3 regions of the Dehalobacter sp. CP genome follow, and region 1 is predicted to be linked to each of the others. Evidence: predicted binding sites of a transcription regulator. Region 1 holds the regulator's gene; each other region holds the start of a gene.
The links. The regulator CtsR, encoded in region 1, represses protease genes until heat stress. The targets are predictions, from matches to a motif close to AAGGTCAANNAAGGTCAAAT.

Region 1 (3,283 bases):
TTTATACTCCAGTGCGGCAGAACACACGGGACAAAACTTAAATTCCGGATAAAGAGACGGCATAGGGTTCCTTCTTTCTCTAATCAAAGTTATTAATCCTATTTTATCCTGAAAAAGATAAGATGCAAATTTTATCTGAATTGAGAAATACGGCACGAAGGATAAACAATTTCTTTGTAGAACTACTAAATAATACTTTATAATACTTTACTCGACTGAATTTTCAACCTGTGGGGGAAATATTAGAATGAAAAATGATAAGAAAAAAGAGATTTGGCTTGATCCTGAGGAACTCCGGCAGTTGTTGGAGGGAGGCTTGTATTGGAAAGATATAGAGCCCAAACTGTCCGAGGAAAATGCGGAAAGCATCAGAAGGCAGTTTAGTCTTGAAGATGAGGCTGATATTAATGACAGTGCTATGGACGAGTATGACCAGAACACCGGGGAATTTGACCAGACCAACGGAGAATATGGCCGGACGGCCGGGAAGTCTCCGGAAGAGGATCAAGCGGAAGCAGGGCCTGTTTTTGCCGGAGATTCGGATGAAGACAATGAGGAGATCAGAACAATTCTGCTTGGTGATCAAAATTCGGGGCAGGATGAACTGCAAAGACTGTTTATCTCCCAAGCGGCTTCCCTGGAAGATGATTTTAATGGAATAGAGGGTATAAGCGAAATCAATGATCCGGCGGAAACAAGTCCGAACAGCTTCAGCCCGCTTGCTGATACTGAGGCAGTGGATGATTTGAATAAAGCTGATGAAGCCTACAACGCAGAAGATACCGCTATGATCCCGAAAAGACCGACTGATCTGGGTACTCTGGAGGAAACAGAAGTAGGGGCGGAAGAAAGAAGCCGCTTTTCTGATTTAAATAGTTATATCATGAACAGTAAAAATGACCCGAGTGCAGACGATGACGATGACCTAGATTTTGAGTTCGAACAGAAAAGCGGCTTTGGTGGACTAAAGCTTGTTATTCTGGTTGTGATTGTCGCAGCGGTCACCTTCGGTTTGTGGTATTTGTTTATCAGCGATTGAGGACTTTTCGTTAAGTACAGCAATGTTAAATTTTTTGTAGTCAGCGAGTATAAAAACCTATCTTCGGATAGGTTTTTTTAAATAAAATAGTTTTCAAAATGATCAAAAAGGGTTAAAATAGTTACAAAGGTCAAGAAAGGTCATAAAGTCAGCAAAGGTCAACATTGAAATAAGGATGGATGACGATGAGTAATTTGGCGGACAGAATCGAGGAGTACCTCAAAAAGATTATAGAGCAGGCCGAAGTTGGGTACATTGTCCTGCAAAGAGGTTATCTTGCTGATTTCTTTTCATGTGCTCCTTCCCAGATTAACTATGTTCTTACAACGAGGTTTACTGCAGAACGCGGCTATCTTGTTGAAAGCAGAAGAGGCGGCGGCGGTTATTTAAGGATTGTTAGGCTGGGACTTGATCCTGAGGGTAAATTCCAGAGACTCATGTCGGAACTCATCGGGGATGACCTTTCCCAGGATCGGGCCAACAATCTTGTGGACAGACTCAGAGAAGAAGATCTGTTCACCAAAAGAGAAGCAATCTTGGTAAAAACGATTTTTTCCGACCGGCTTTTGGTTGGAGTGACGAATTTGCCTTCTACGCTTAGGGCCCGTATGATGAAAGAAATACTGGCGAATATGTGCCGGGACGATGTTAATGATTGATCGGGGGGATAGCAATGCTTTGTCAGAACTGTCAACAACGGGAGGCTGTGGTTCATCTGACCAAAATCATTAATGGACAGGCGGCGCAGCTTCATCTTTGCCAGGAATGTGCGCAGAAAGCGCCTGGTACCGGCTTCAATCTCTACCCTGGAATGGTATCGGATTTTTTACAGGCATTATTTGGGGTAAATCCGGCAGGACAGTATGATCAGACGATCGTAGACAGCCAGCCCGGAAAATGTCCCGGGTGCGGAAGAACTTTTTCCCAGATACAGCAAGCCGGGAAAATGGGCTGTAGCAGATGTTACGATGAATTCGAGCCCCAAATGGAAATGCTCCTGCGCCGGATCCATGGAAGAGGGATGCATGTCGGGAAAGTGCCGGTAAGACGAGGCGCTTCGTTCCGAAACAAACAGGAAATAGTCAAATTGAAAGAACAACTCTTGGAGCTAGTAAAAGCAGAAAAGTTTGAAGAGGCAGCTATATTAAGAGACCGGATTAAAGAAATGGAGAATACTGTCGGAGGTGAGAGCAAATGACTTATCGGGAACTGCTTGCCAAAGACAGCTTCTGGATGAAGGATACGCCGGACATTCCGATTGTATTGAGTTCCAGAATCAGATTGGCCAGAAATATCGCGGACAATCCTTTCCCTCACGTCATGTCCCACGATGATGCCGAAAAAATTGAAGCACAGATTTCCAGCGTTCTGGACGGTTTTACCGCTGAAGGGGAAAAGCTTGTTTATATTCCATTGAAAATGCTTATTCCGGTGGAGAAGAAGGTACTGATTGAAAAGCATCTGGTCAGCCCGGGTTTTAACGAGACTGAATATGCACGCGGTCTGGCCTTGTCCGAAAGCCATAAAATTGCAGTCATGGTCAATGAAGAAGATCACCTGAGAATTCAGGTGCTGATGCCGGGGAACAGCCTCAGGGAAGCTTGGCATCTTGCAGGATTGGTCGATGATTATCTGGAAGCGCATCTGGATATTGCTTATAAAGAAAAGCTTGGCTATTTGACGACTTGTCCCACCAACGTTGGAACCGGCCTGAGAGTATCCGTAATGGTTCACTTGCCGGCCCTGGTGCTAACCAATCAGGTCCAGCAGGTTCTGGGTGCCCTGACTTCGCTTGGGTTGGCAGTACGCGGCCTGTACGGTGAAGGCTCCAGGCCCTTCGGAAATATCTTTCAGATATCCAACCAGGTTACGTTAGGTAAGAGTGAAGAGGACACCTTGGCACATCTTGATGCGGTGACGCGGCAGCTGATGGAACGGGAAGTCCAGATGCGGGAAGTTGTTCGCAAAGAATCTCCGCTTATCGTCGAAGACAAAGTATGGAGGGCCCGGGGGACTTTGGAAAATGTCAGGATCCTTGAAACGGAAGAGATCTATTCACTTCTATCGGAGGACCGGCTGGGCATTGATATGGGCATTTTGTCTAGAGTTTCTGCAGGTTTCGTGTCTGTCTTGATCAACTCAATGCAGGGATGTCTGCAATATAATCTCAATAAGCAGCTGGATGCTTATCATATTAACGCAGAAAGAGCTAATTTTGTGCGTGGAATCTACCATCACAAAATG
Region 2 (3,283 bases), 930 kb from region 1:
TTTGGGCCAGCCCTTCGACAATGGCCGTCTTTCCTACGCCTGGTTCGCCAATCAGAACCGGGTTGTTTTTTGTCCGGCGGGACAGAATCTGCAGTACTCTGCGGATTTCCTCATCCCTGCCGATAACCGGATCAAGTTTTCCTCTTCTGGCCAGTGTCACGAGGTTTCGGCCGTACTGTTCCAAGGCAGCATAGGTCCCTTCCGGATTTTGACCGGTAACCCGCTGAGATCCGCGGATTTCCTTTAGAACTTTCAGCAGGGCTTCCCGGGTAACTCCGGCTTCTTTCAGGGTCTTTCCGGCCTCTCCGCCGGCCTGATCAACAATGGCCAGCAAAAGATGTTCCGTGCTGACATAATCATCCCCAAACGGTTCCATCTGGTCATGGGCGTTCACCAGTACTGTTCTCATTCTCGGAGAAATGCTCAACTGAGAAGCCGCTCCCATCATTCTGGGCAGTCTCGCGATGCTGGATTTGGTCTTCTCGCTGACGCTAGCTAGCGAAATATTTAATTTATTCAGAATCTGAGGCACAACGCCTTCATTTTGTTCCAATAAGGCCAGTAGCAGATGTTCGGGTTCCACCTGACTGTTATGGTTACTTTCTGCGTTGTTTTGCGCAGCGATGATTGCCTCCTGGGATTTCTGGGTAAAACGGTTGGTATCAAAAGCCATGCGTATCACTCCTTTGAGTTAACATACCGGTATTTGTGGTAGGTCAACGGAATATATAAATAGGTAAGCATATTTGGGTCTGGTCTGCATGCCACAATACCGCTTTCGGCAGATTGCGCCCTCCATGCTCCGCTTGACGCCGGTAATTGCGGCATGCAGACCTAACTCTGGAGTAATCAGGTGTTTCTTTCCTGGCTTAATTCCTGAAGCGTACTCATTTCTTTCTCAGACATCTCTTCGGGCAGGACAAGCGTAATCTTTGCGTAAAAATCGCCGAAATGGCCCGGTTTGTTGAGAATAGGCATTCCTTTCCCTCTCAGACGGAAACTTTTTCCGGTTTGGGTGCGCGGAGGAATCTTGATGGATATATCTTCGCCTAAGGTTTTGACTCGGGCTTCTCCGCCAAGTACGGCCTTGAAGAAATCGATTTCGATGTTGGCGGACAAATCATCTCCGTCCCGGGTATAGACAGGATGTGGAATGATTTTTACCGTTAACAGAAGGTCTCCTTTGTTTCCGTTTTTCGCTCCTGCTTGTCCCTGTCCGCTGAGCCTAATTTTATTGTTATGCTTAATACCTTTCGGAACAGTGGCTTCAATTCTCCGGCCGCCGACTTCAATCATCCGTTTGGTTCCATGATAGGCTTCTTCAAGCGTAATACTGATTTCACCTTCAATGTCCCTGCCGGCCTGCGGTCTTCTGATCCTATCCGAATAATAATCATCGGAATCATCAGCATAGCCTGCTCCCATGCCAAAGATCGAGGAAAAGAAATCAGAAAATCCCCCCATGCCCCTGCCGGCACCAGAGCCAAAACCTCTGTCCCCAAATGTTTCCGCGAACTCTTCCGGCGTCATTGTACGGGTATAGCGGTTGCTCCCCGGTGATTCCTGCCAGGCCGACCAGTCAAAAGAATTCCCTCTGCCGCCGTGCGACTGCCATTGCTGGTAGTTTGCCCTTAAATCATCATATTTTTGTCTTTTGGCAGGATCGGATATCGCCTGATAGGCTTCATTAATTTCCTTAAATTTCTCTTCTGAGGCTTTATCACCCTGGTTTAAATCAGGATGATACTTTTTGGCCAGTGCCTGGTATGCTTTTTTGATGGCCTTATTGTCTGCATCCGGAGAAACGCCTAAGATTTGATAATAATCTTTAAAATCCACTGTCTTCACCACCTCAAAACTGCTTTCCTTACCCATTAATTGTATTATATGCAAAATTCCTTTAAAGGTCAATATTGGTCAGACATATATTTGTCTTTAGCTGACCTTGCAGAATCTTCGTCTATATGCGTATTCATCCGTATGGTTTTAATGTTAACGGAAACTTATACCCATAGTTTCAAACACTTAGGGATTACCCGGTATGCCTTCGGACATACCCCCGGGATCTCCCCGTCGGTTTCAAAAAGTATGGAATCCGGCATATGCAGTGCAATTTCCTTACAGCGGAACACTTGGACTTCAGGAAGATGGATATGTTGACCTTTATAAAGCAGCGGAAAGCGTGAAAAGAGCCTAGACAGCTTCATTTCTTTTATCACAACCAGATCGAACAAACCATCATCCAGGCGGGCATCAGGCGCAATACGCATTCCGCCGCCAATATATTGACCGTTGCAGACCATAAGCCCCCAGATATTCCCTTCCCAGAATGTATCCTGGTCCATTTTCAGAGAAACGCAGACGCTCTTGTACGATAGAACAGCTTCTAAAGTACTGGTCAGATAAGAGAGCTTGCTGCCCATCGCTTTACTCCGGCAATTGGTCCTGTGGACCGCTTCCGCGCCGACTCCGACATTGGATGCATTCAGAAAATAACGTGTCCGTTCTTCCCCTTCAAAATTCAGAAAGTCAACTCGGCCAAGATCAGAAAGAATGATATTGGGCTCCTTCAGCATCCTGATCAAGGCTTTCAGACCTTTTTCTTTGCCTGTTTTTATTGTCCTTACAAAATCGCCGCCTGTTCCCTGTTCAAAAACAGCCAGTTCGATATCGTCCGCAACAAGCCGGTCCTTCTCAATAAGACCATTAAGCACCTCATTGACAGTTCCGTCTCCGCCGACCGCAATTATCCTCCGATACCCTTCGTCTAGAGCCATACGTGTTATTTCTGTTCCTCCCCCGGAGCGGGAGGTCAGTGCATAATCCACCTGTATTCCTGCCTGACGAAGCCGCTGATAATACCCTGGCCAAAGTCCTTGCGTTCTTCCATTTGCTGACCGGGGATTCACAACAGCAAACCATGATTTTTGCTGGCTCATTTTCATCTTCCTATCATCTTAGTCTTTCTCGGTCTTTTTCTCGATCATTTTTCTCTGTTCATCTGCTGACGTGATTTAGTTTTCAAACATATTGTTTCGCTAATACCGAGAAATTCCCTTTATGCGCAAGAAATTATTTTTCTAACAATTCAGAATCAAAATTCTGAATTTTCTTTGGCTTTCCTTCAGTCACTATCCTTGCCAAAAAACTGCAGCATATTCATACATTCCATTTCCTTCCCCGGATCTGCGGCTATTCATAAATCAGGCCCAAATGGTACAAAATATTGATTACAATGGTTTCATCAAATAAAATAGAATCTCAAAACCAGGCATTCATTTTT
Region 3 (3,283 bases), 670 kb from region 1:
TCTTCTGGCACTGTAGACGGCATGACCAAGCCCCAGAGCTTCTTTTTGGCGGACATAATGGATATCTACCATCTCAGCAATATGTTTGACCATATCGAGCAGTTCGGACTTTTCTCCGTTCTTTAGAAATAGTTCAAGTTCTACAGAACGGTCAAAATGATCCTCAATGGCTCTTTTGTTTCTTCCTGTGACAATAATGACATCTTCAATACCGGATTGAACCGCTTCTTCAATGATGTACTGAATGGTCGGTTTGTCAACGATCGGCAGCATTTCTTTGGGTTGAGCTTTGGTCGCAGGAAGAAATCTTGTACCCAATCCAGCCGCGGGTATGACTGCTTTACGAATTTTCTGCAAGATTTTTCCTCCTTTTTTTGTTGTTGCTTTGGTTGTTTTTGAACAATCCGAGTTTAGTATGCCGAATTTATCTAACTTTTATGTTTTTTTCTGAATGGCCGCGCTCCTTTCCCTCCATGGAACCGCGGCATTCGTTCATCCGTGGACGTCAAACGCCTCAAATGATTGACTCAAACGAGGCGTTTTCGATATCCAGAATTTTCTTCAAATTTTTTTATGAAAATAAAGGTTTTTTTAAGAGATTCTATTTTAGTGGGTTTTTCTTTTTTTGCTCGAGCAACGCTGCTTTTTCCAGTACCCGGTCAACAATTCCGTATTCTTTGGCTTCTTCAGCGGACATATAGTAGTCACGGTCCGTATCCTGCTGGACTTTGTCCAAAGGCTGGCCGGTTCTTTCAGCGAGAATCCTGTTCATTTTGTTTTTTGTTTTCAGCAACTGTTTGGCGTGAATTTCAATTTCTGTAGCCTGCCCTGATAAACCTCCCCCGGCAATTAACGGCTGGTGGATCAGAATCTCAGCATTCGGCAGGGCAGTACGCTTTCCTTTCGTGCCGGCGGCAAGCAGGAAGGCACCCATACTGGCGGCCATTCCAATACAAATGGTCTGTACATCAGGCCTGATATACTGCATCGTGTCGTAGATGGCCATCCCGGCAGTAATTGACCCTCCGGGGCTGTTAATATAGAGGAAAACGTCCTTTTCAGGATCTTCTGCTTCCAGGAAAAGCAATTGCGCAACGACAACATTGGCAACGTTATCATCGATTGCTCCGCCCAGGAAGATAATACGGTCTTTGAGGAGCCTAGAATAGATGTCGTAAGAACGTTCACCGCGATTCGTTTGTTCAACTACCATCGGGATAAGATAACTCATATTTATTCCCTCCATCATTGATTGTGAATTTTGATATGTCTCTATTTTATTACAAAGGTCAATAAAGGTCAAATAATTTGGGCAAATTTTGGTCATTTCTTTGCTTATGTTCTATCATTGATTTCTTTCTTATGATGATTTTTTCATATTATTTTGATTAATTACCAATCGTGCGTTTGTCTAAACATCCGAACAGAATACATATCATCTTTCCGGTTAAAATAATCCTAGTACGACGTTCTCAAATTCCCTGCTCAAATCATTCATACAAGCTTGATTACCCTAAATGAGGTCTGGGGGCCACAATTCCAGCGTCAAGCGGAGCATGGAGGCGGAGCGCGGCTTTAACGTCCATGGATGGACTAATGTCGCGGCGCCATGGAGGGCAAGGAGCGACAAGCCACGGATGGCGCAACAGCCGAAAGCGGAATTGTGGCGCACAGGCCAACCCGGGAGTTTAACGCAATCATCTATTTGAGTATTTATTTCGGGAATGTTGTACTAGTATGCTTGAAAAAAAGTACTTGTTATCAATCCCATAATTGTACTGGAGGCTTGAAAGTATGAATCTTTTACCGTTCCATCCAATGCGGAATGCAGATCAATTACGCCGTGAAATCAATAGGCTTTATAGTTTACCGTTTAATCTTTTCGAAGATGAGTTCGCTCCGCGCTTGGCCGTTCCATTTACCGACGTCTATGAAACCGACGAAGAGATCATTGTTTCCTGCGATCTGCCAGGACTGCAGAGAAGAGAAGATGTAAGCATTCAGATTGAAAACAACATGATAACCATCAGCGGCACTTTGAACCGCGAACAGCACGTGATTCAGGAAGATCGCCTACACAAAAAAGAAAGGTATACCGGTCAATTCCGCCGCTCCGTCTCTCTTCCAGCGGCCGTTTCTATTGATAATGTCAGGGCAATTTATAAAAACGGCGTTCTGAATGTATTCCTGCCCAAGACAGACAGCAGGGAGAAAAAGTCTGTACAGATTGACTTTCAGCATTAGAAGATCTCGAAACTGTGGCCCACAGACTAATCATAGGGTCGTTTATGTCTTCCTGCCAGAAAGTCGCTTGTGTGGTTATTCCTATTTGCCAAAAAATAATAAATAAATTTTTGTTGGTTATCGACCATAAACTGTTATAATGTATAAGGATAACTTTCAGCATCTTATGCTTTTAATTGAAGGGAGAATATTCGTGCCTAAAGTAATGATTTTCTCTGCGTCTACAGGACACGGACATAATCAGGCCGCAGACTGTCTGAAAAAGGAGCTTGAAGCTTCAGGCTATTCCGTCCGGATTGTAGAACCCTTAAAAAAAGAAGAAAGCTGGATCATGGAAGCCCTTATCGATGACGGTTATCATATACTCGCAACAAGATTACCGAAAATGTACGGTAAACTATATAAGATTACCTATAATGAGTTCTTAAATAAAAATGTCAAAAGAATTTTAAACAGGGCCATGGATAGTGTCATCGAACAGCTGATTCAGGAGTACAAGCCCGACCTGCTTATTACCACCCATCCTCTTCATGTCGGTGTTGTTTCCTATTTAAAAGCATCCGGACGCTTAAATCTGCCTTTTATTTCACTGGTTACAGATTATATGGCCCATCAGTTTTATGTGAATAGTTTTGTTGATGCCTACATTGTTGGTTCACCTTACACCAAGGATACGCTTACGGAAAAAGGTGTTCCTGAAAACAAAATACACATTTTCGGCATTCCGGTACGTGAAGAATTCCGCCAGCCCCGCCTTGTCAGAAACAATGATGTATTTACACTGCTGATCATGGGCGGGAGCATGGGCATCCCCTATATCAGAAAATGCCTGAAAACGCTTATGGAAAACCCGCATCATCTTCGCATTCTGGTCGTATGCGGAAGCAATCGCAAGCTTTGGACTGATCTTGCTAAAAAGTACGCAGGTACCTTTAACGACAAAGATGTCGTTATTTACGGTTTCACATCGAACATCTATGACCTGATGGACCAGTCCGATGTGATTATCACAAAACCCGGCGGTCTGACTGCCTCGGAA

Region 2: the regulator CtsR is predicted to act here: its motif matches at 1,928-1,947, upstream of AAH944_RS06565 (DnaJ C-terminal domain-containing protein).
Region 3: the regulator CtsR is predicted to act here: its motif matches at 1,286-1,305, upstream of clpP (ATP-dependent Clp endopeptidase proteolytic subunit ClpP).

What each region holds. Positions count from the first base shown of each region.
Region 1 covers NZ_CP157399.1:358,227-361,509, forward strand. Annotated here, with positions in the region: gene AAH944_RS01730 (NUDIX domain-containing protein) at 1-63, opposite strand, end outside; gene AAH944_RS01735 (hypothetical protein) at 248-1,039, shown strand; gene AAH944_RS01740 (CtsR family transcriptional regulator) at 1,225-1,698, shown strand; gene AAH944_RS01745 (UvrB/UvrC motif-containing protein) at 1,713-2,237, shown strand; gene AAH944_RS01750 (protein arginine kinase) at 2,234-3,283, shown strand, end outside.
Region 2 covers NZ_CP157399.1:1,284,608-1,287,890, reverse strand. Annotated here, with positions in the region: gene clpB (ATP-dependent chaperone ClpB) at 1-673, opposite strand, end outside; gene AAH944_RS06565 (DnaJ C-terminal domain-containing protein) at 850-1,839, opposite strand; gene AAH944_RS06560 (diacylglycerol/lipid kinase family protein) at 2,004-2,939, opposite strand.
Region 3 covers NZ_CP157399.1:2,625,191-2,628,473, forward strand. Annotated here, with positions in the region: gene galU (UTP--glucose-1-phosphate uridylyltransferase GalU) at 1-357, opposite strand, end outside; gene clpP (ATP-dependent Clp endopeptidase proteolytic subunit ClpP) at 602-1,231, opposite strand; gene AAH944_RS13060 (Hsp20/alpha crystallin family protein) at 1,795-2,244, shown strand; gene AAH944_RS13065 (MGDG synthase family glycosyltransferase) at 2,438-3,283, shown strand, end outside.